DNA from 3 places in the Micromonospora sp. CPCC 205554 genome. Region 1 is predicted to be linked to each of the others. Evidence: riboswitches for the same ligand, from Rfam matches in the RefSeq annotation. Region 1 holds a riboswitch; each other region holds the start of a gene.

Region 1 (6,877 bases):
TCTGTGGCGGGTTCCAGATGCTCGGCCGGCACGTGCACGATCCCGAGGGCGTCGAGACCGACGGGCCGGCGAGCGTACCTGGCCTGGGCCTGCTGCCGGTCGAGACGACATTCACCGCACGCAAGGTGCTGCGTCTGCCGAGTGGTGCAGCGCTGGGCGCGCCCGCGTGGGGTTACGAGATTCATCACGGTCACGTCACCCGTGCGGCCGGAGCCACCGAGTTCCTGGGCGGCGCACGGGACGGCAACGTACTGGGCACGATGTGGCACGGCAGCCTGGAGTCCGACGCCCTGCGCAGCGCCGTGCTCGGACTCGCCGCGACCGCGAGCGGCCGGACATTCACGCCCTCGGGCGTCAGTTTCGCCGCGGCCCGGCAGGCCCGGCTGGATCTGCTCGCCGACCTGGCGGAGAAACACCTGGACGTCGATGCGCTGCTGAACCTAGCCGAGCGGGGCGCTCCCGCGGCGCCGGTGATCGGACCCTACGCGTGAGGATTCTCGTGCTCGGTGGGACGGGCGAGGCCCGCGCGCTGGCGGCCTCGCTCGTCGACGACGGTGCCGTGGTCGTGACCTCATTGGCGGGGCGGGTCGCGCGTCCCCGGCTGCCGGTGGGGCAGGTCCGCGTCGGTGGCTTCGGCGGGATCGCAGGACTGGCCGCGTACCTGGCGGAGACCCGGGTTGGTGCCGTGGTCGACGCGACGCACCCGTTCGCGGAGAAGATCAGCGCCAACGCGGCGGCGGCGTGCCCGGCCGCCGGGATTCCCCTGCTCCGTTTGGAACGGCCCGGCTGGGCCGCTCGCCCCGAGGCGTCGGCCTGGTACTGGGCCGGTGACCACAGTGAAGCTGCCCGGGTGGCGGCCGGTCTGGGCGACCGGCCGTTCCTCACCGTCGGACGGCAGTCGCTGGCGCACTTCGTCGAACCGTTGCGCCGGCACGCGTGCCTGGTTCGCGTGGTGGACGAGCCCGACATCGTCCTGCCGGTGTCGTGGAAGCTGCTGCGCAGCCGCGGTCCCTACACCCTCGCGCACGAGCGGGAGGTGATGGCGGGCACGGACGTTCTAGTTACCAAGGACTCCGGCGGTGACCACACGGTCGCCAAGCTGGCGGTCGCCGCCGAGCGGGCGATGCCGGTCGTGATCGTGCGCCGCGCCGGGCCGCCGGCCGGTGTGCCGCTGGTCCGTGACGTGGACGCCGCCCTGGCGTGGGTGCGGGCGTTGCCCGCACCCTGACGCGAGGTTCAGCCGGGAAGGTTCAGAGCGTGGCCGCCAGCTCCTGGCGGCGCAGCCGCTCGGCGGCACGGTCCGCGTCGCGTCCGACCAGACCAGTCAGCATTGCACCCAGGACCGCCCAAGTCGCGGCCAGGGTCGTGATCGACGAGATGCGGAAGTACCAGAGTGTGTCGGCCGGGAAGCCGCCGACCTCGTTGACCGTCGGTAGCAGAGCCCCGGCGACCACGACGACCACGAGATAGGCGCCGGCACCGGCCAGCACCGCCGAGTATGCGCCAAGCTGGGGCAGCAGACGCCGGGCCAGGACCACGGCGCCGATCGCGGCGGCCAGGCTCAGTGCCCAGAACCCGAAGTACAGCGCGGTCCGCTCGTTGATCGTGTCACCGGAGCCGACCGCCGGTGGTGTGGCGGGGTACTTGAGGAACGGCACAAGGGCGGTGGCGACGAAACCGACGGCGGCGACCACCGCGGTGCTGGCCCGTGCGGACAGGGAGCCCAGACGCCCGGCGGCGAAGGCGGCAGCGAGCGCGGTCGCTCCACCGAGGACGATGCCCACCAGGATGGTGCCCAGTGCCAGGCCCCCGGTGGACTGGGTGCCACGCGAGACTTCGGCCTCCTCCTCATCGTGGCTGTGAGACTGCTCGGCGGTGGCATTGTCGTGCGGGTGCTCGGCGGCACCGGCTTCCTCCAGGGCGATGGCTGCATCGACCTGGGGTTCGGCGACGACGTAGGAGACGAGGAAGGCCGCGAAACCGGCGATGAGCCCGGCCAGCAGCCCGTGAACGAGAAAAGTGCGAGGGGTCATCAAGGGTCCGTTCGAGAGCCGGCCGCGGGCAGCACGAAACGCCCGCAGCGCCGGTGACGAGGAAAGACGAAAACTCCGGCCGGGCCGGGCGAACTGCCGCGTGGCGTGGTGTCAGTGGCAGGGGAAGCCCAGCACGTGCCGTGCGTCGTGCGTCAGCTCGTGGATGAAGGTGCCCTCGAAGACGGAGAACGCTCCCTGCTCGGCGCCCACGAAATACAGGACGACGGCGGTGACCAGCGCGAAGAACAGCGCCCAGGGGGCGAGCGCGCGAACGGGGATGGTGGGAAGAACGGCCGGAATGGCCGTGGTCGCCTGAGGCATGACACTCCTTGGGATGCTGCGTCCCGTCGATGGGTGGTCGACCTGGCTGGAGGGTCTGGCTTCGCCGCGAGCGGCGTCACAGTAGCGCGACTGCGCCGGATTCACACCGGCTTCCTTCAGCAGGGTGGCACGACCATATCAGGTATCGGAGCAACGCGACGCTGTCGCGACTGCCTGCACGGCGGCCGGTCCGAGGGCGACGACGTGGCCGATCACCGTTACGGCGGGCGCGCCGATGCCGGCCTCGGCGGTGTCGGCGACGACGTCGGCGAGGGTACTGCGCAGCACCCGCTGGCCGGCCGAGGCGGCGTCCGCGACGACGGCGCATGGTGTGTTCCGGTCGAGACCGGCGGCGACGAGCGCGTCGGCGATGGCCGCGAGGTTGCGCATGCCCATCAGCACCACGAGGGTGGTGCCGGTGCGGGCGAGGGCGGCGTAGTCGATCGACGAGTCGGGATGGCCGGGCGGTACGTGGCCGGAGATGACGGTGAAGCCTTGCACGAGTCCGCGGTGGGTGACCGGGATGCCGGCCAGCTCCGGGGCCGCGATGCTGGAGGTCACGCCGGGTATCACGGTGGTGGGGACGCCGGCTTCGGCGCACGCGGTGACTTCCTCGAAGCCGCGGCCGAAGACGTACGAGTCGCCGCCCTTGAACCGCACAACGTGCCGTCCGGCGCGGGCGTGCTCGACGAGCAGCGCGTTGATCTGTTCCTGGCTCGTGCTCCGCCCGTACGGGATCTTGGTGACGTCGATGATCTCGGCGTCCGGGCGCGCCCACTTCAGGGCCTCCCACGGGGCGAGCCGGTCGGTGAGGATCACGTCGGCCTGCTTGACGGCCGCGCATCCGGCGACGGTGACCAGCCCTGGATCGCCCGGGCCGGCGCCGACCAGCGTGACGTGTCCGGCCGTTCGGACCGCTGCCGGTGCCCCGGCCTCCGAGGGTGCGACGGTACGCAGCACGACGTCGAACCGGCTCTCGTCGACCGGGGTGGTGACCCAGGTCAGGCGTCCGCGGAGGGCGAGGTCCTCCAGCGCGGCGCACACGGCCGGCGCGGCGACGGTGACCAGGGCGCGCTTGTGCAGCAGCGCACTGACCGTGACGGCGGCGGGTGCGCTCCCGTCGAGGACGAGCACGCTACGGCCGGTGAGGTTCAGCTGCATGTGACGGTGATTCCTAACGTGCTGAGGAGACAGCCGTCCGGTGTACGGCCTCGGTGAACGACTGGGCCAGATGCGGTTGCCCAGCCCAATGCACGTGCAGATAGGACGCGCTGAGGCTGGGGGAGGCGAATCCGGCATTGCGGCCCTCGATGCGCCAGGCGGGGTGCTCGCCGTGACCGGGTGTGACGGTGGTGCGGTGGAATTCGTGGCCGGTGGCAGCGGTTCCCCGCTCGCCGAGCAGCTGGTCCGAGCCGAGTGCGGCACGGTGGTACGCGAGGGTGAGGCGCGGCGTCATGACGGCTTCGGCGTCGAGCGCCCCGACCATGGGATGGCCGTCGACGGAGCGGCACAGATACAGCAGGCCGGCGCACTCGGCGACGGTGGGGACGCCGTCGAGGACGGCCTGGCGCAGTTCGTGGCGCAGCGTCGTGTTGGCGCTCAGCGTGGACGCGTGTACCTCGGGGAACCCCCCACCGAGGTATAGCCCGCATGTCCCGGCGGGAAGCCGCTGGTCGCGGGCCGGGTCGAACGGGACGACGGTGCAGCCCGCCGCCTGCAGCAGCTCGGTCGTCTCGGCGTACCGGAAGGTGAAGGCACGCCCGGCCGCGACCGCAACCACCGGTGATCCGGCGCCCGGCCGCCGGACGTGCGCGGCGGGGTCCCATGGCTGGGCGTCCAGATCGGGTGCGGTGCGTGCCACCTGCAGCACCGCATCGAGGTCCACGTGGCGGGCGATCTGCTCGGCCAGCACGTCCAGGGCGGCGGCGGCCTCCTCACGTTCGGCTGCCGGCACGAGCCCGAGGTGGCGCGACGGGGCGCTGACACCCTGGTCGCGGTGCAGGATCCCGAGCACCGGTACGCCGGTGGATTCCACCGCCCGGGCCGCCTCGGCGGCGTGGCGGGCGGACCCGGCTTTGTTGAGCACGACACCCGCGACGGTGACGCCGGCCTCGAACGTGCCCATTCCGTGCACGACGGCCCCGACGCTGCGCGAGGTGTGCGAGACGTCCACGACCAGCAGGATCGGGGTGGCGGTCAGGGCCGCGAGGTGCGCGGTGGAGGCGAAACCGTCGCCGCCGATGCGGCCGTCGAACAGGCCCATGACCCCTTCGACGATGGCGATGTCCGCGTCGCGTGCGCCGTGCAGCAGCAGCGGGATCACGAGTGAGGGGTCGGTCAGGTGCGGGTCGAGGTTGCGGCCGGGGCGTCCGGTGGCCAGCGCGTGGTAGCCGGGGTCGATGTAGTCGGGCCCCACCTTGTGCCCCGACACGGTGTGCCTGCGCGCGGCCAGCGCGGCCATGAGCCCGGTCGCGACCGTGGTCTTGCCGTGGCCGGAGGCCGGCGCCGCGACGATCAGCCGCGGAAGGCTCACCATTCGATGCCTCGTTGGCCCTTCTGGCCGACGTCCATCGGGTGCTTGACGTGCTGCATCTCGGTCACCAGATCGGCTGCCTCGATCAGCCGGGGGTCGGCCCGGCGCCCGGTGACGATCACGTGCTGACGGCCGGGACGGTGGACCAGTGTCTCCACGACGTCGCCGACGTCGACCCAGCCCCACTGCATCGGATAGGTGAACTCGTCCAGGATATAGAGCTGGTGCCGTTCCGCCTGGATACGGCGCTTCACCTCCGCCCAGCCCTCGGCGGCGTCCGCGGCGTGGTCCGCCTCGGTGCCGCTCTTACGGCTCCAGGACCATCCGGAGCCCATTTTGTGCCACTCGACTGGCCCGCCTTCGCCGGTCTGCTCGTGCAGCAGCCCGAGCCTCTCCAGGACGGTCTGTTCCCCGATGCGCCACTTGGCCGACTTCACGAACTGGAACACCCCGATGTCCCAGCCCTGGTTCCAGGCGCGCATCGCCATGCCGAAGGCGGCGGTCGACTTGCCCTTGCCGTTTCCGGTGTGGACCATCAGCAGCGGCCGGTTGCGCCGCTGGCGGGTGGTGCTGCCGTCGTCCGGGACGGTGAGCGGCTTACCCTGCGGCATCAGGCCACCCCCGCCCGCGGAGCGGTCGCCGTGCGAACGACCCCGGTGAGCCCGTCGGCGGTCACTTCACCGAGCGGCACGTGCTCGGCCCTCAGATGAGTGGCAAGCCGGGCGGCGAGGCCGAGCCGGAATCGTCCGGTCTCGCAGTCCACGACGACGACCTGGACACCGCTGGTGGCGAGCGCGGCGGCGGCGCGGTGGGCACGACCCAGCGGGTCCGGGCCGGAGGTGGCGCGGCCGTCGGTCACCACGACGAGCAGGGGCCGGCGGGACGGGTCGCGCAGCGCCTCCCGGCGCAGCACCTCGCCACTGCGTTCCAGGCCCTCCGCGAGCGGGGTCCGGCCACCGGCCGGTAGGTCGGCCAGGCGGCGGGAGGCGACGTCGACCGAGCCGGTCGGTGGCAGGACGACCTCGGCGGTGTGCCGGCGGAACGTCACCAGTGCGACCTTGTCCCGGCGGCGGTAGGCGTCCAGCAGCAGCGACAGCACAGCGGTCTTGACCTGCTCCATGCGGCGGCGGGCCGCCATCGAACCGGACGCGTCCACGCACAGCAGCACGAGGTTCGACTCGCGCCCGACGGTCTCGGCCCGGCGCAGGTCGCCGGGCACGAGCGCGAGGCCGCGACCGCCGGTCAAGCCACCCCGGGAATGCTGATGCGGCGCCGCCGCGGTGATGGTGCCCGGCAGGTGCAGCCGGCCGTCGCCGGACGTGCGCCGCCGCTGCCCGGCGACACGGCCCTGCGGTGTTCGTGCCCGGGACCGCCGGCCGGCCTGACCGTCGCCGGTTCCTTTCACGACCAGCAAGCGGGCACGTGCGGGCTCGCCCGCGGATGCCATCGATGTGGCGGCCTGCCGTTCGGGCTCCGGTACGGGTGGGCTCTCGCCGGGAGAGCCGGGCACGTCCCCGGCCGATCTGTCGTGCCCGGTGTCGTCGGGCAGACCGCCGCCGGGACCGTCGGGTCCGGGGTCGGGGTCGGGGTCGTTGTGGCCGAGTAGGTCGTCCAGGCGGTCCTGGTCCAGGCCGGGCTCGTCGAAGGGGTTGCGGCGGCGGCGGTGCGGCAGCGCGAGACGGGCGGCGATGCGGATGTCCTCGAGTGTCACTCGCGTACGTCCCCGCCAGGCCGCGTGCGCCGCGGCGGCGCGAGCGGTGACGAGGTCCGCACGCAGGCCGTCCACGTCGAACGCGGCGCACAGCTCGGCGATCCTGGTCAGCGTCTCGTCGTCGAGCACGACACCGGCCAGCGAGCGCCGGGCGGCGGCCAGCCGGGTGCGCAGGGCTTCCTGCTCGCCGGCCCAGCGTGTGGCGAAGCCCTCCGGGTCGGCGTCGAATGCGAGCCGGCGGCGGACCGCCTGCACCCGCAGGACGGGGTCACGCGGGGC
Region 2 (6,877 bases), on a different contig from region 1:
CACGCCGCCGCCGGTGGTCGCCGCCGACGTGCCGCCCGAGTGCCTGCCCGTCTGGGTCAAGCGGGGCTCACCGATCGTCGTGGTGGACGACGACCGGGCCGGCGGCGTGGTGATCCGCAACCGGGGCGTCTTCGGCGACGACCTGGTCCGCGGGCTGATCGACGACTACGTCGCGGTGGTCTCGGCGCTCGTCACCGACCCGGGCACCACCCCGGAGCGGGTACGCCTTCCTGACGGTGCGTGCTTCCTCGACCACGCGATCGGGTAGGAGATCCGACGGACCGATCGGAGAGAGGTACGACGACCATGACGGACACCTCGACGAACCAGCACACGACGGAGCAGCCCGCGCCGCCGGTGCCACGCTCGGCCGTACGGGCCCGCTGGTCGGTGGCGCTGCTCTTCGTCATCATGGGCCTGGCCATCGGCGGGTGGTCGGCCCGCGTGCCGGAGGTGCGGGACGCGGTGGGCGTCGGCAACACCGGCTGGGGCCTGGCCAACATCGCCACGAACGCCGGGGAACTGGTCTCCCTGGTCGTGGTGGCGGTGCTGATCAGCCGGATCAACACCCGCCGGCTGGCACTGGCCGGGGCCGCGCTGATCCTGGTCAACGCGCCGCTGCTGGCCGCGTCCACCACTGTGGTGGCGCTGGTCGGCGGGCTCGCGGTCTGGGGCTTCGCGGCGAACCTGCTGGCCACGCCGATGAACGCCCAGTCGGTCGAGGTCCAGAAGCGGTACGGGCGGCCCATCCTGTCCACCTTCCACGCCGGCTTCAGCATCGGCATGTTGGCCGGCGGCCTCTGCGGCACCGGCGCCGCGGCGATCGGGATGTCCCCGTCGGCGCAGATGGCGGTCACCAGCGTCCTGCTGGGCGCGCTGCTGGTCGGCACGCACCGCTGGCTGCCGGACACGCCCCGGCAGGAGACGAAGGACGGCGAGGAACGGCGACGGCTGCGCGACCGGTTCACCCCGCAGCTGCTGCTGCTCGCGGTGATCGCCTTCCTCGCCTCGTTCATCGAGATGGCCGGCGCACAGTGGAGCGCGCTGTACGCGACCGAGGTGGCCGGTGCCGCCGCGGTGCTCGCCGCGGCCACGTACACCTGCCTGTCGCTGGCCGCGACCGTCGCCCGGCTGTTCGGCGACCGGCTGGCCGGCCGGTTCGGACGGATCCGCTTCGTCCGGCTGTCCGCGCTCGTCGCCACCGCCGGCGTGGCGCTGCCGGTGGCGTACCCCCATCCGGCCGCGGTGATGGCCGGCTTCGGACTGCTCGGCTTCGGCCTGGCGTGCGTGACCCCGACGGTGCTCGGCTTCGCCGGCGAGCAGCCCGGCCTCACCTCGGGTGAGGGCGTCTCGGTGGTGGCGATGGGCCAGTGGCCGGGCGCGTTGCTCGCGGCGCCGGTGATCGGCCTGCTCGCCGGCGCGCTGGACCTGCGCAGCGCGTTCGTGGTGGTGGCCGTGATGGCGGTCGCCGTGGTGGCGCTGATCGGGCGGGTCCGGGCGACGGCGCTGCCCGGCGAGAGCCCGGTCCCGCCCCGGCCGTGACGGCCGGGGCGGGGACGGCGGCGGTCAGAAGTCGTCGTCGAAGGTGACCGAGCCGGTCACCCCGACCTGGTACGCCGACACCCGGCGCTCGAAGAAGTTGGACAGCTCCTGCACGTCCTGCAACTCCATGAACGCGAACGGGTTGCCGCTGCCGTACATCGGGGCGATGCCGAGCACGGCGAGGCGCCGGTCGGCCACGTGCTGGAGGTACTCGCGCATGTCGGCCAGGGACATCCCGGGTACGCCCTGCCCGAGCAGGTCCTCGGCGAAGCTCACCTCGCACTCCACCGCCTCGGCCAGCATCTCCCGGACCTGCTGCTCCATCTCGTCGTCGAACAGGTCCGGCTCCTCGGCGCGTACGGTCTCCACCACGTCGAAGGCGAACGCCATGTGCATCGACTCGTCCCGGAACACCCAGTTGGTGCCGGAGGCCAGCCCGTTGAGCAGGCCCCGGGACCGCAGGAAGTAGACGTAGGCGAACGCGCCGTAGAAGAACAGCCCTTCGATGCACGCGGCGAAGCAGATCAGGTTGAGCAGGAACGCCCGCCGGTCCGCGCGGGTCCGCAGTTCCCGCAGCTCGAAGATCGAGTCGATCCACCGGAAGCAGAACTCGGCCTTGCGGGCGATCGACGGGATGTTCTCCACCGCGGCGAACGCGGCGAAGCGTTCCTTCTCGTCCGGCACGTACGTGTCCAGCAGGTTCAGGTAGAACTGGACGTGCACCGCCTCCTCGAACAGCTGCCGGGACAGGTAGAGCCGGCCCTCGGGGGAGTTGACGTGCTGGTAGAGGTTGAGCACCAGGTTGTTGGCGACGATGGTGTCGCCGGTGGCGAAGAACGCCACCAGCCGCGACACCAGGTGCCGTTCGGCCGGGGACAGCTTCGCCAGGTCGGCGAGGTCTCCGTGCAGGTCGACCTCCTCGACCGTCCAGGTGTTCTTGATGGCGTCCTTGAACCGGTCGAAGAAGCGCGGGTAGCGCATCGGCCGCAGGGTCAGGTCCATGCCGGGGTCGAGCAGCATGTGCCGGGTCGGTGCGGTGGTGGTCACTGGCATGCCTCGCAGCTCTCGGGGTTCTCCAGGGAACAGGCCAGCGCCTCGTCGTCGCTCACGGCGGAGACCACGCCGGAGACCGGGGCGAGCACCGGCGCGACGGTGGCCTGCTGGATGCGGGTGGCGGGACGGGAACGCAGGTAGTAGGTGGTCTTCAGCCCGGCCTTCCAGGCGTACAGGTACATCGAGGAGAGCTTGCCGATGGTCGGCGCGCTCAGGAACAGGTTCAGCGACTGGGACTGGTCGACGAAGGGCGCCCGCGCGGCGGCCAGGTCGATCAGCGCCCGCTGCGGCAGCTCCCAGGCGGTGCGGAACAGCTCCCGCACCGGCGCGGGCAGCTCGGTGATGTCCTGCACCGAGCCCTCGGCCCGCTTGATCCGGTCGCGGACCTGCGGCGTCCACAGCCCGCGCGCCTTCAGCTCCCGCACCAGGTACGTGTTGACCTGGAGGAACTCCCCGGACATGGTTTCGCGCTTGAACAGGTTGGACACCTGCGGCTCGACGCACTCGTAGCAGCCGGCGATGGACGCGATGGTGGCGGTCGGCGCGATCGCCACCAGCAGCGAGTTGCGCAGCCCGTGCGCGGCGATCCGCTCGCGCAGCGCCGCCCACCGCTGCGTCTGTGCCGGCTCCGCGCCCCACAGGTCCGGGTGCAGGTCACCCTTGGCGGCCCGGGTCTGCGGGTACGCCGGATGCGGGCCGAACTGCTCGGCCAGCCCGGCGGAGGTCTCCAGCGCGGTCAGCAGGATCTCCTCCTGCACGCGGGTGGACAGCTCCCGGGCCTGGGCCGAGTCGAACGGCAGGCGCAGCGTGAAGAACGCGTCCTGCAGGCCCATCAGCCCGAGCCCGACCGGCCGCCAGCGCGGGTTCGACGCCGCCGCCTGCTCGGCCGGGTAGTAGTTGATGTCGATCACCCGGTCGAGGAAGACCACCGCCGTACGCACGGTGGCGCGCAGCCGCTCCCAGTCCACCCCGTCGGCGGTGACGTGGGCGCCGAGGTTCACCGAGCCGAGGTTGCACACGGCGGTCTCGGTGTCGTCGTTCACCTCCAGGATCTCCGTGCACAGGTTGGACAGGTGGATCACGTTGCCCGGCTCACCGGTCTGGTTGGACAGCCGGTTCGCGGCGTCCTTGAACGTCATCCAGCCGTTTCCGGTCTGCGCGAGCGTGCGCATCATCCGCCCGTACAGGTCCCGGGCCTTCACCGTGCGGACCGCGTTCTTCTCGGCCGCCCGGTAGGCGGCGTCGAACGCCTCGCCGTACAGGTCGGGCAGCTCCGGGGCGTCCGACGGGTCGACCAGCGACCACTCGCCGTCGGCCTCGACCCGGCGCATGAACTCGTCCGGGATCCAGTTGGCCAGGTTGAGGTTGTGCGTACGCCGCGACTCCTCGCCGGTGTTGTCCCGCAGCTCCAGGAACTCCTCCACGTCCGGGTGCCACGGCTCCAGGTAGACGCAGGCCGCGCCCTTGCGCCGGCCGCCCTGGTTGACCGCGGCCACCCCGGCGTCGAGCGTCTTGAGGAACGGCACGATGCCGTTGGACCGGCCGTTGGTGCCCCGGATCAGCGCGCCCCGGCCGCGCACCCGCGACCAGGCGATGCCGATGCCGCCGGAGAACTTAGACAGCTTCGCCACCTGGTGGTACCGCTCGTAGATCGAGTCCAGCTCGTCGCGCGGCGAGTCGACCAGGAAGCACGACGACATCTGGGTGTGCCGGGTGCCGGAGTTGAACAGCGTGGGGGAGCTGGGCAGGTAGGCCAGACTGGACATCAGCCGGTAGAACCCGACCGCCTCGCCGGGGGTGCGGGACAGCCCGCACGCCACCCGCAGCAGCCAGTACTGCGGCGTCTCCACCACCAGCCGCGACTGCGGGTGCCGCAGCAGGTAGCGGTCGGCCACCGTGCGCAGTCCGAAGTACTCGAACCGCAGGTCGCCGTCCGGGTCCACGGCGTCGTCGAGCTTGCGGGCGTGCCGGGCCACGAACGCGGCCGTCTCGTCGCCGATCAGGCCCAGCCCGTGCGCGTACGCGATCGACTGGCTGAAGCTCGCCACGCCCTGGCCGCGGACCTCCTTGTCCACGTACGCGGCGAGCAGCCGCGCCGCCAGCTTCGAGTACTGCGGCTCCTCGCCGATCAGCTCCGCCGCGGTCTGGATCGACAACCGGTCCAGCTCGGCGGTGGTCGCCCCGTCGTAGAGCCCGCTTATCGTCTTGGTGGCCACCCGCAGCGGGTCCACCTCGTCCAGGTCGGCGACCCAGCGCTCGACCGCCCGGACGATCTTGTTGACGTCCACCGGCTCGGTGTCGCCGTCCCGCTTGCGTACCCGCATCGCCGGGCGGCGGGCCTCGGACCCGGCGGTCCCGGACGGGGGACTCTCCTGTACGACAGTCATGACCTCTCCTCGCTGTCACCGTCTGGAGACGGCGGGAGACGCCAACGGACGCGGCACGGCCGGCCCGGCTGCTGGCGTCGGTCGTCCCGCGCGACCTCCGACCGCCGTACGCCGGAGGCGCACGGCGCGCTGGCAGGTCTTCGGACTCGCGGGCCCGACCGGGGTCGCCGGTCGCCTACCGGCCGTCGCTTCCCAGGCCGGTGGCCCAGTGCTGTTGACGGCTGTCGTTCCCACTCACCGCTGCGGGGCAGTCCCGGACTTCCACCGGGTTCCCTCTTGCCTCGGACGGACCAGTGAAGGCCCGGCCGAACCAGCTGCGAGGAACACCATATATGGCGGTGAGGTCTTCATGGCAACACCAGATGTCGTGTCGGCGTGTCGGAATGATCTCACCGTCCACAGTGCCCACCCCCGATTCGGGCGCGGCCCGGCGGGCGCGATACTCGGCGGTATGGGGAATACCGGGCGCCGCTGGGCGTGGGTGGCGGTCCTGCTCGTCGGCGTCGGGCTCCACCTGCTGGTGCTGGAGACACTCGCCGGCACCGGGACCGTCACGTTCGTACCGGCGCTGATCGTGCTCGGCGCGTCCGTCGCACCCGCCACGTTCCTGGCCTTCGCCCAGGGGCGGCCGGCCCGCCGCCCGGTCCCCGGCTCCGTCGTCGGCGTCGCCGCGCTCCTCGGCGGTGTGATCGGCGTGGTCGCCGCCGGCTGGCTGGAGTACGGCACCCTGCACCGCCTCGGCGTCCTGCCGATGGCGCTCGTCGGCCTGGCCGAGGAGACCGCCAAGCTGATCGTGCCGGCCGGCATCCTGCTGCTGTGGCGGCGGCACCCGTCCCCGGCGCAGGGGCTGGTGATCGGCGTGGCCTCCGGCGCCGGGTTCGCCGCGTTGGAGACCATGGGCTACGCGTTCGCCGCGTTCGTCGGGTCGGAGGGCAACCTCGGCGCGGTCGAGCGGACGCTGCTGGTTCGCGGTCTCACTGCGCCCGCCGCGCACCTGGCGTGGACCGGGCTGACCGCCGCCGCGCTGTTCACGTTCGCCGCCGCGCCCGGCGGCCGCAGACTCGCGGCGTTCCTGCTCACCTTCGCCGCCGCCGTCACGCTGCACACCTGCTGGGACACGTTCGGCACCCAGCCCGCGTACGTGTTCATCGGCGGCGTCTCACTGGGCTGGGTGCTGCTGCGCCTGCACCTGGACCGCGAGCGGCCGGCCGCGTCCGGGACGCCGGCCGCGCCGGCGCCCCGGGAGACGGCGGCGCACCCCGGCTGACCCGCACCCCCGGCTACGGCGGCGGACCGTGCCGCCCGCCGCCGGAACCGGTGCGGCCCGCGCCGTGCCGCCGGTCAGCCGCTCGTCAACCGGCGGCCAGCCGGACACCGAGCGCGACGAAGGCGACCGCGCAGACCCGGTCGACGCGCCGCGACCAGCGGCTGTCGCCCCACCGGCCGGCGAACCGCCCGGCGCCCACGCCGAGCGCCAGGTCCACGGTGAGCTGCACCGCGACGAACAGCGCGCCGAGCAGCACCAGCTGCGCCGCCACCGGACCCGCCTCGGGCCGGACGAACTGCGGCAGGAACGCCACGCTGAACAGGATCATCTTCGGGTTGAGCAGGTTCGTCAGCAGCCCGCGCCGGAACGCCCGCCCGGCGCCGCCGTCCGGCCGGTCCGCCCGCGCGCCGGGCCGGCCCGTGCCGCGCAGCGCCCGCAGTCCCAGCACGATCAGGTACGCCGCACCGGCCCACCGGATCGCGGTGAACAGCACCGGCGACGCGGCGATGACGGTGGCGAGCCCGGCCACCACGGCGGCGACGTGCACCGCCTCCCCGGCGGCGACCCCGAGCGCGGCCACCGCGCCCGCCCGTGGGCCGTACCGGGTGGCGTTCGCGAGCACGAACAT
Region 3 (6,877 bases), on a different contig from region 1:
GTCAGCCGTCCGGGACCGCGTGACCGTGGCGTCAGTCATCCGGGTCGGCGGCACGCCGCCGCCGGGCCGCGACCAGCGCGCCGGTGGCCAGCACCACGAGCAGCAGCACCCCGGCGATGGTGCCCAGCGGCAGACCGTCGTCGTCGCGGGACGCGGCGACATCGGTCACCACGGGCTCGTCGGAGGGGCCCTCCGGTGCCGTGCCGGTGGCAGCACCCGGCGTGGCGGCCGGAGCCGGGGCGCCCGGCGCCCCGCCGGCGGGGGCGGTGCGGGGGGGAGCGGCGGGGCAGACGGGGCCGGCCGCCCGGGGGGGCGCACCCGGTCGCCCCCCGCCGACCGGCGGCGGGACGGCTGTTCCGCCCGCCGGTGGTGGCCCCGCCGGCCCGCCGCCTGTCGGCGACGGCGGTGCAGGCGGCGGTGGTGGTGGTGGAGGAGGAGAGGCGGGTCGTTTCGGCGTGACGCCGGGACGGGGCGCGTCGCTGGCGTTGCGGTTGAGGGAGAACGACCAGCCCTCGAAGCTGCCGGACGCCGGCTTGCGGTTGAGCACACCCTTGTCGCTGTACGTCCAGCTGCCGCCGTTCGACGCGTGCCAGTACGACCAGTAGGCACTGGCCGGCGGCGTGTCGACACACTTCTCCGTCGCGGCCGACGGCTTGCCTTCGATCCGGCAGATGAACCCCTCGCCCCAGCGCAGGGTGCCGGTGATCTGGAAGCCTGCGTTCTTGAGCGCGGCCAGTCCGGTGGCCTGGGTGCCCGGCGCGCAGCGCACCACGGTCCCGCCGCCGAGTTCGTTGAAGTCCACCACGACGGTGACCCCGGAGGCGTCCGGGCAGTAGCCGGCCGACCCGGCGGCCACCGCGGGACCGCCCGGCCCGATCACCGTGCCTGTGATGACCAGGGCGGCGACCAGCCCGCCGCGGGCGGCACGGAGGCTCATCCCGCCCGCCGCCGGCCGAGCACGAGCAGGATCACTCCACCACCGACCAGCAGCAGCGCGACCAGCAGGTAGGTGCCCACCGCCGCGCCGGTGGTCGGCAGCCCGCCCGGTCCCGGCGGGGCCGGCGTCGTGATCGGCGCAGCGGCGGTGGTCGGGGCCGCGGTCGTGGGCGCGGGTGTCCCCGGAGGACTGGTCACGCCCGGCGTCGGGCCGGCGGTGCCGGTCGGTCGAGGCGACGCGGTGAGCGTGGGGGACGCGGTGGGCGAGGCCGTCGTCGTGGGCGAGGGCGTGCCGGTCGGGGTGGGCGGCGACGTGGGCGGCGCGTCGAGGCCGATCCGGCCCAGCGGAACCTGGGCCAGCCCGAGCAGGGCCTGCGCGGTGGCCCGCCTCCACTGATCCCGGTCGGTCCCGCCGATCCCGCCCGCCTTGGCAGCCGTGAGTCCGTCGGTGTTGTAGGCGATCGCACCGGCGTCGGCGGAGGCGGCCCCGCCGTTCGCGGTGAGCTGCAGCGCGGCCAGGGCCTTCGCTGCCCGGGCGGCGTCGTCGTCGCGGCCGGCGGCCGCGAGTGCCTGCCCGGCCAGGCCGGTGCTGTTGGAGTTCGCGCCGGTGGTCGGTCCCGAGCCGCCGAAGGAGCCGTCGGCGTGCTGCTGGGTCACCAGCCAGTCGGCGCCCTTGCGCGCGGCGTCGCCCGCACCGCTGGCGCCGTCCTCGGCGGCGGCCAGCAGCGCCTGCACGGCCATCGCGGTCGAGTCGACGTCGAGGGTGGCGCCGGGTTGCTCGTCGCAGGAGGGGGACGGCCCGTCGGCGGTGTCCGGGTAGAGCCGGAAGCCACCGGCCGCGCACTGCTGCCGGATCAGGAAGTCCACCGTGTCCTGCGGCAGGTCGCCGCTGCGGGCCAGGCCGAGCACGGCGAAGGACTGGTCGAAGGTGTTGCCGGCGTCCGGGCCGCTGTCGGCGGTGGTGCGGCTGGTGATCCGTCCACGCTGGTGCCCGGCGTCGGCCCCGGCGATCAACGACAGGGTTTCCGCCCGCAGGTCGTAGCCGCCGAAGTCGGTGGGGTCCGCGCCGGCGGCGGAGGCGGCGTAGAGCAGTTTCGCGGTGGCCCCGCCGTCGGTGAACCCCTCGATGCCCCAGTCGTCGTAGCTGTTGTAGGAGCGCACGTGCTCGGCGACCTGCGCGGTTGCCGCCTTCCGGGTGGGCGCGTCGACGCCGGTGGCGGACAGTGCGACCAGGCCGTCGATGGTCAGCCCCCAGTCCTCGGGGGCGAACGGGCCGGGCAGCGTGCCGTCGGTGAACTCGCCGGCCAGCCAGGACGCGGCGTCGCGGGCGGCGGTGACGTGGGCCGGGGCGGGTGCCGCGACCACGGTCAGCGGGGCGCCGGTGATCGTGGCGAGGGTCGCCACAGTGGCTGTACCGAGACCGGTGGTGAGACGCCGGAACAGGGGCATCAGGGGTGCCTTTCGCAGAGCGGTCGGTGAAAGCTCCGGAAAGCGCCCCGAGAAACGGACACCCCGCTCCGCGTGCTGCGGTGAGCGGGGTGGGTCGGACCTCGGCGGCCCGGACTTCACCCTGTAGACCTCGACAGTGGAAGCCGCTCGTCCCGGGCGGGGCATTCCGGCTCGCGAGAGGGCCTCTCGCTCACGGTTGCGGGTCAGCGCCGGCTTCATACCGGCTTCCCCCCGCACGGGACGTATGCAGTTGTGTGCCCGGCGCACCGGGCGCCGACACCGTACCGCCCTTGCGCGCGTCGACGCCAGAGCAGCGGACGGCACCCGGTGCGCCGGTGGTCACACCGCTGGTGACCGCCGGTTCAGGGCGCGGCGATGCTCGGCGGGGCACCGGCGCCGAAGGACCAGCCCTCGACACTGCCCGGCGCGGGGTTGTAGCCGGTCGCCCCCGACGTGCTGTAGGACCAGGAGCCGCCGCTGGGGGCGTGCCAGTACGACCAGTACGCCGTGACCGGCGGGGTGTTGACACACGGCTCGGTCGCGGCGGTGGGCTTGCCGTTGATCCGGCAGACGAAGGCCAGGCCCCAGCGGGCGGTGCCGGTGACGGTGAAGCCGGCGGTCTGCAGGGCGGCCAGGCCGGTGGCCGGGTCACCCGGGGCACATCCGACCTGGACGCCGCCACCGAGCGCGGCGAAGTCGACGACCACTGTGACTCCCGAGGTGCCGACGCAGGCGGCGGCGTGCGCCGCCCGGGGCGCGGGTTCGGCGGCGGTCAGCGCGACGCCCGCCACGACGGCGGCCAGCAGGCCGGCCAGCCAGCCGCGGACTGTGGAACGGTGACGGAACACGGGTCCTCCTGTGATCGGGTGAGCGGCGTGGGGGTTCACGGGCAGGCGAGCGCCGGTGCGCCGGGTTCGGCACCGGCGGCGGACAAGCGGGCGTACCCGGTCCCGGCGAGACCGAGGACGGCCTGGGCGGTGGCCCGGGGTGCGGTGGCCGGGTCGAAACCGCCGCCGTCGAAGTCGACCGCGCCCCGGTCCGCCTGCGCCCCGGCGCAGCCGACCTGGAGTCCGGCCAGGAACGCCCGGGCGCGCGCCCAGGCCAGCGTGCGGCCGCCGTCGTGCAGGGCCTGCGCGGCGAGGCCGGTGCTGTTGGCGTTCGGCGTACCGGCGACGTCGGTGAAGCCGCCGTCGACGCCCTGGACGGACACCAGCCAGCGCAGCCCGGCGGCGGCGTCGGCCGGGCGCTGCGCGGCGCGCAGCGCCTGCGTCGCGAGCGCGGTGGCGTCCACGTCGGACACGCAGACCGGTTGTGCGGGCAGCAGCGGGTAGCCGCCGTCCGGGCATCGGGTGGCGGCCAGCCAGGCGGCCGCCGCCGGTGGCGCGCCGTCCGCCGTCCGCGCCAGCGTGAGCAGCGCGAAGGACTGGCTGAACGCGTTGCTGTAGTCGCCGTACGCGGACCGGTCGCTGAACCGGCCGGCCGGCGTCTGGAGCGAGCGCAGCCGGGCGATCAGGTCCACCCCGCCGACGTCGGCCGGGTCACCGCCGCGCACCTGTACGGCGAGCGCGAGCTTTGCTGTCGCACCCGCGTACGCCTCGGAGACACCGTCGCCGACGTAGCCGTCGCGGACGTCCGGACGGGTGACCCAGGCCACCGCGTCCGCGCCGTAGTCGTCGGCGGCGCCTGCGGCGGCGAAGGCGAACACGGCGTCGAGGGTCAGCCCCTGGTCGGGGTAGGCGACACCGTCGAAGACCGCCTCGAAGCGTTCGCCGTCGACGAGTTGCCGGGCGAGCCAGCCGGCGGCGGCCTCGGGGCGGGTGGCTCCGGCGCGCTCGGGTGCGGCGAGGGCAGGTGTGGTGAGGGTGAGGGCGGCGAGCACGCCGCAGAGCAGCGCGAGCAGGCGGTGCCGGCTTCGGCGGACGACCATCGGAAGCGCCTTTCCGGCCCGGCGGTCGTCGAAAGCCCGACCGACGCGGCAACGCCGGGTCGGTCGGGACTCCGACCCGTGGGCCACGACGGGTGGGGAGCGGATGCACGCGTACGACGGGTATTCGGGCTCGCCGCCCAGAGTCCACTGGGCGGCCTACCGTTGCGGGCCAGCGCCGGATTTCGACCGGTCTTCCCCCGCACGTACACGCGTTGGTTCAGTTGTCGCGACAGTCTTATGTGGCCGCAGCTCCGATGTCAATGCGCCAGGAGCCGGACACGTGCCGTGACCGCCGGCAGTCGCCGTCGAAGGCGACGTCGAAGAGGTACGGGGGCAGCCGGGAACTTCCTGGCGCACCTGGCCGACTACTCGACCGGGAGACGGCAACCGGGCAGCCCAGGGCTCGACGGGCACGAGCCACCCCGAACCAGAAACCTCCATTTCCGATCGGAGTAGTCGATGTCCGTCACCGACCTGTCCGGCGATCCCGCGCCGGATGCCCCCGCCGCTGCGCAGACCGCTCGTCCCAGCCGCGAGCCCACGCCCTTCGCCGCGCTCCTGACCCGGCTGCACTTCTACGCCGGCATCCTGGTCGCCCCGTTTCTGCTGGTCGCCGCCCTGACCGGCCTGGCCTACACCATCACCCCGCAGCTGGATCACGTCCTCTACGGCGACCAGTTGACCGTGGCCGCCGTCGGCGACCAGCCGAAGACCCTCGCCCACCAGGTCACCGCCGCCCGCGCCGCGCACCCCGACGGCACCATCGCCTCCGTGGCGCCCGGTGCCGGCGACCGGACCACCCGGGTGGTGTTCTCGATGCAGGAACTCGGCGAGAAGCAGCACACCGTCTACGTCGACCCGTACACCGGCGAGGTCACCGGGCAGCTCACCACCTGGTTCGGCTCCGCCCCGGCCACCACCTGGCTCGACGACCTGCACCGCAACCTGCACCTCGGTGAGATCGGCCGGCACTATTCCGAAATCGCCGCCAGTTGGCTGTGGCTGCTCGTTCTCGGCGGCGTGATCCTGTGGTGGCGCCGCCGCAACGCCACCCGCGCCCGGACGGCCCACCTGCTCGTACCGGACCTGAGCGCCCGCAAGGGAGTCCGCCGCACGCGGGGCTGGCACGCCACCACCGGCGTCTGGCTCGCGGTCGGCCTGCTGTTCCTCTCCGCCACCGGCCTGACCTGGTCCCGGTACGCCGGCGCGAATTTCGGCGCCGGCCTGGACCTCCTGCGCGCCGGCACTCCGCAACTCTCCACCACCCTCGACGGCGTGCCCCCGCCCGCGAGCGACGGTGGGCACCAGCACGGTGACGCAGCACCCGGCACGGCGGACAATCCGGCGTCCTACGACACCGTGCTGACCTCCGCGCGCAGCGCCGGACTCACGGGACCGACGGAGATCAGCCCCGCCGCGGAGTCCGGCCTGGCATGGACCGTCGCCCAGGTCGACAACACCTGGCCGGTCGCGAGGGACCGGATCGCCGTCGACCCCACCACCGGCGCGGTCACCGCCCGCAGCGACTTCGCCGACTGGCCACTGCTCGCACAGCTCAGCAGCCTCGGCATTCAAGCCCACATGGGAATCCTGTTCGGGCCGATCAACCAGATCCTGCTCGCCGCACTCGCTCTCGGCCTGCTCTGCGTCGTCGTCTGGGGCTACCGCATGTGGTGGCAACGCCGCCCCACCCGCGCCGACCGCCGCGCACCGCTCGGCGCACCGCCCGCCCGAGGTGGGGTCCGAGGGCTTCCGTGGTGGGCGCTGCTGCTCGGCGTACCGGTCACCGTGGCACTCGGCTGGGCACTGCCCTGGTTCGGCGTCACCCTGCTCGGCTTCCTCCTCGTCGACATCGCCCTCGGCTTGCTCGCCCGCCGGCGCCGGCGGCCCGTACCCGTCTCACCCGCCCCGGCCGGTAGCTGACCCGGCAGCTGTCCGGCCGCCACCGCCGCGGTGCGGCCGGACAGTGGCGGCCACAGAGGTCGCCTGAGCTACTCCCCTCGCCCCGCTCGGCCCATGACCCGGCAGGTCCGACGTGAGATTCCCCGGTAGCTCGGAGCCTTTCCGATCATGCTCTGATCCGCAGGAGCTGCTGCGGCCCCGCGTCGTCCGCCGGCTCTTGTGGTCGTACCCCTTCAGCGGGCCGGCGTCGGGAGGTGGAGGCGGCCGTCGTGGACTTCGGCGACCTGGTCGACGGCGGTGAGGTGGGTGCGGTCGTGGGTGACCAGGACGGTGGCGGTGGCCTGCTGGTGGGTGAGGCGGGTGATCAGGTCGATGACGGCGGCGCCGCGTTCGTGGTCGAGGGCGCTGGTGGGTTCGTCGACGAGCAGGACGGTGGGGTCGCTCATCAGGGCGCGGGCGATGTTGACGCGCTGACGCTGACCGCCGGAGAGCTGGTGCGGCCGGCGGCCGGCCTGGCCGGCGAGGCCGACCGCGTCGAGGAGTTCCATGGCGCGGGTACGGGCTGCGGCCGGCCGGCGGCCGTCGATGTGGGCCATGACCTGGAGCTGCTCGGCGGCGGTGAGGGAGGGCAGCAGGTTGGGCTGCTGGAACACGATGCCGATC

What was found. Region 1 has a riboswitch for cobalamin ahead of V6U82_RS27910 (CbtB domain-containing protein). Riboswitches for the same ligand answer to the same signal wherever they lie in the genome.
Region 2: linked by a shared signal. The riboswitch ahead of V6U82_RS09680 (ribonucleoside-diphosphate reductase subunit alpha) and the one ahead of V6U82_RS27910 (CbtB domain-containing protein) in region 1 are both predicted to bind cobalamin.
Region 3: linked by a shared signal. The riboswitch ahead of V6U82_RS16705 (peptidase) and the one ahead of V6U82_RS27910 (CbtB domain-containing protein) in region 1 are both predicted to bind cobalamin.

What each region holds. Positions count from the first base shown of each region.
Region 1 is NZ_JBAKHP010000034.1:43,379-50,255, reverse strand. It holds gene V6U82_RS27925 (cobyric acid synthase) at 1-491, shown strand, start outside; gene V6U82_RS27920 (cobalt-precorrin-6A reductase) at 500-1,228, shown strand; gene V6U82_RS27915 (CbtA family protein) at 1,251-2,033, opposite strand; gene V6U82_RS27910 (CbtB domain-containing protein) at 2,145-2,354, opposite strand; adenosylcobalamin (AdoCbl) riboswitch at 2,353-2,493, opposite strand; gene cobA (uroporphyrinogen-III C-methyltransferase) at 2,493-3,515, opposite strand; gene V6U82_RS27900 (cobyrinate a,c-diamide synthase) at 3,529-4,890, opposite strand; gene cobO (cob(I)yrinic acid a,c-diamide adenosyltransferase) at 4,884-5,498, opposite strand; gene V6U82_RS27890 (magnesium chelatase subunit D family protein) at 5,498-6,877, opposite strand, start outside.
Region 2 is NZ_JBAKHP010000005.1:108,601-115,477, reverse strand. It holds gene V6U82_RS09695 (condensation domain-containing protein) at 1-268, shown strand, start outside; gene V6U82_RS09690 (MFS transporter) at 307-1,542, shown strand; gene V6U82_RS09685 (ribonucleotide-diphosphate reductase subunit beta) at 1,567-2,595, opposite strand; gene V6U82_RS09680 (ribonucleoside-diphosphate reductase subunit alpha) at 2,586-4,982, opposite strand; cobalamin riboswitch at 5,097-5,312, opposite strand; gene V6U82_RS09675 (PrsW family intramembrane metalloprotease) at 5,434-6,249, shown strand; gene V6U82_RS09670 (LysE family translocator) at 6,335-6,877, opposite strand, start outside.
Region 3 is NZ_JBAKHP010000011.1:20,514-27,390, reverse strand. It holds gene V6U82_RS16725 (energy-coupling factor transporter transmembrane protein EcfT) at 1-39, opposite strand, end outside; gene V6U82_RS16720 (hypothetical protein) at 32-937, opposite strand; gene V6U82_RS16715 (prenyltransferase/squalene oxidase repeat-containing protein) at 934-2,385, opposite strand; cobalamin riboswitch at 2,545-2,663, opposite strand; gene V6U82_RS16710 (hypothetical protein) at 2,748-3,233, opposite strand; gene V6U82_RS16705 (peptidase) at 3,269-4,312, opposite strand; cobalamin riboswitch at 4,411-4,533, opposite strand; gene V6U82_RS16700 (PepSY-associated TM helix domain-containing protein) at 4,772-6,235, shown strand; gene V6U82_RS16695 (ABC transporter ATP-binding protein) at 6,448-6,877, opposite strand, start outside.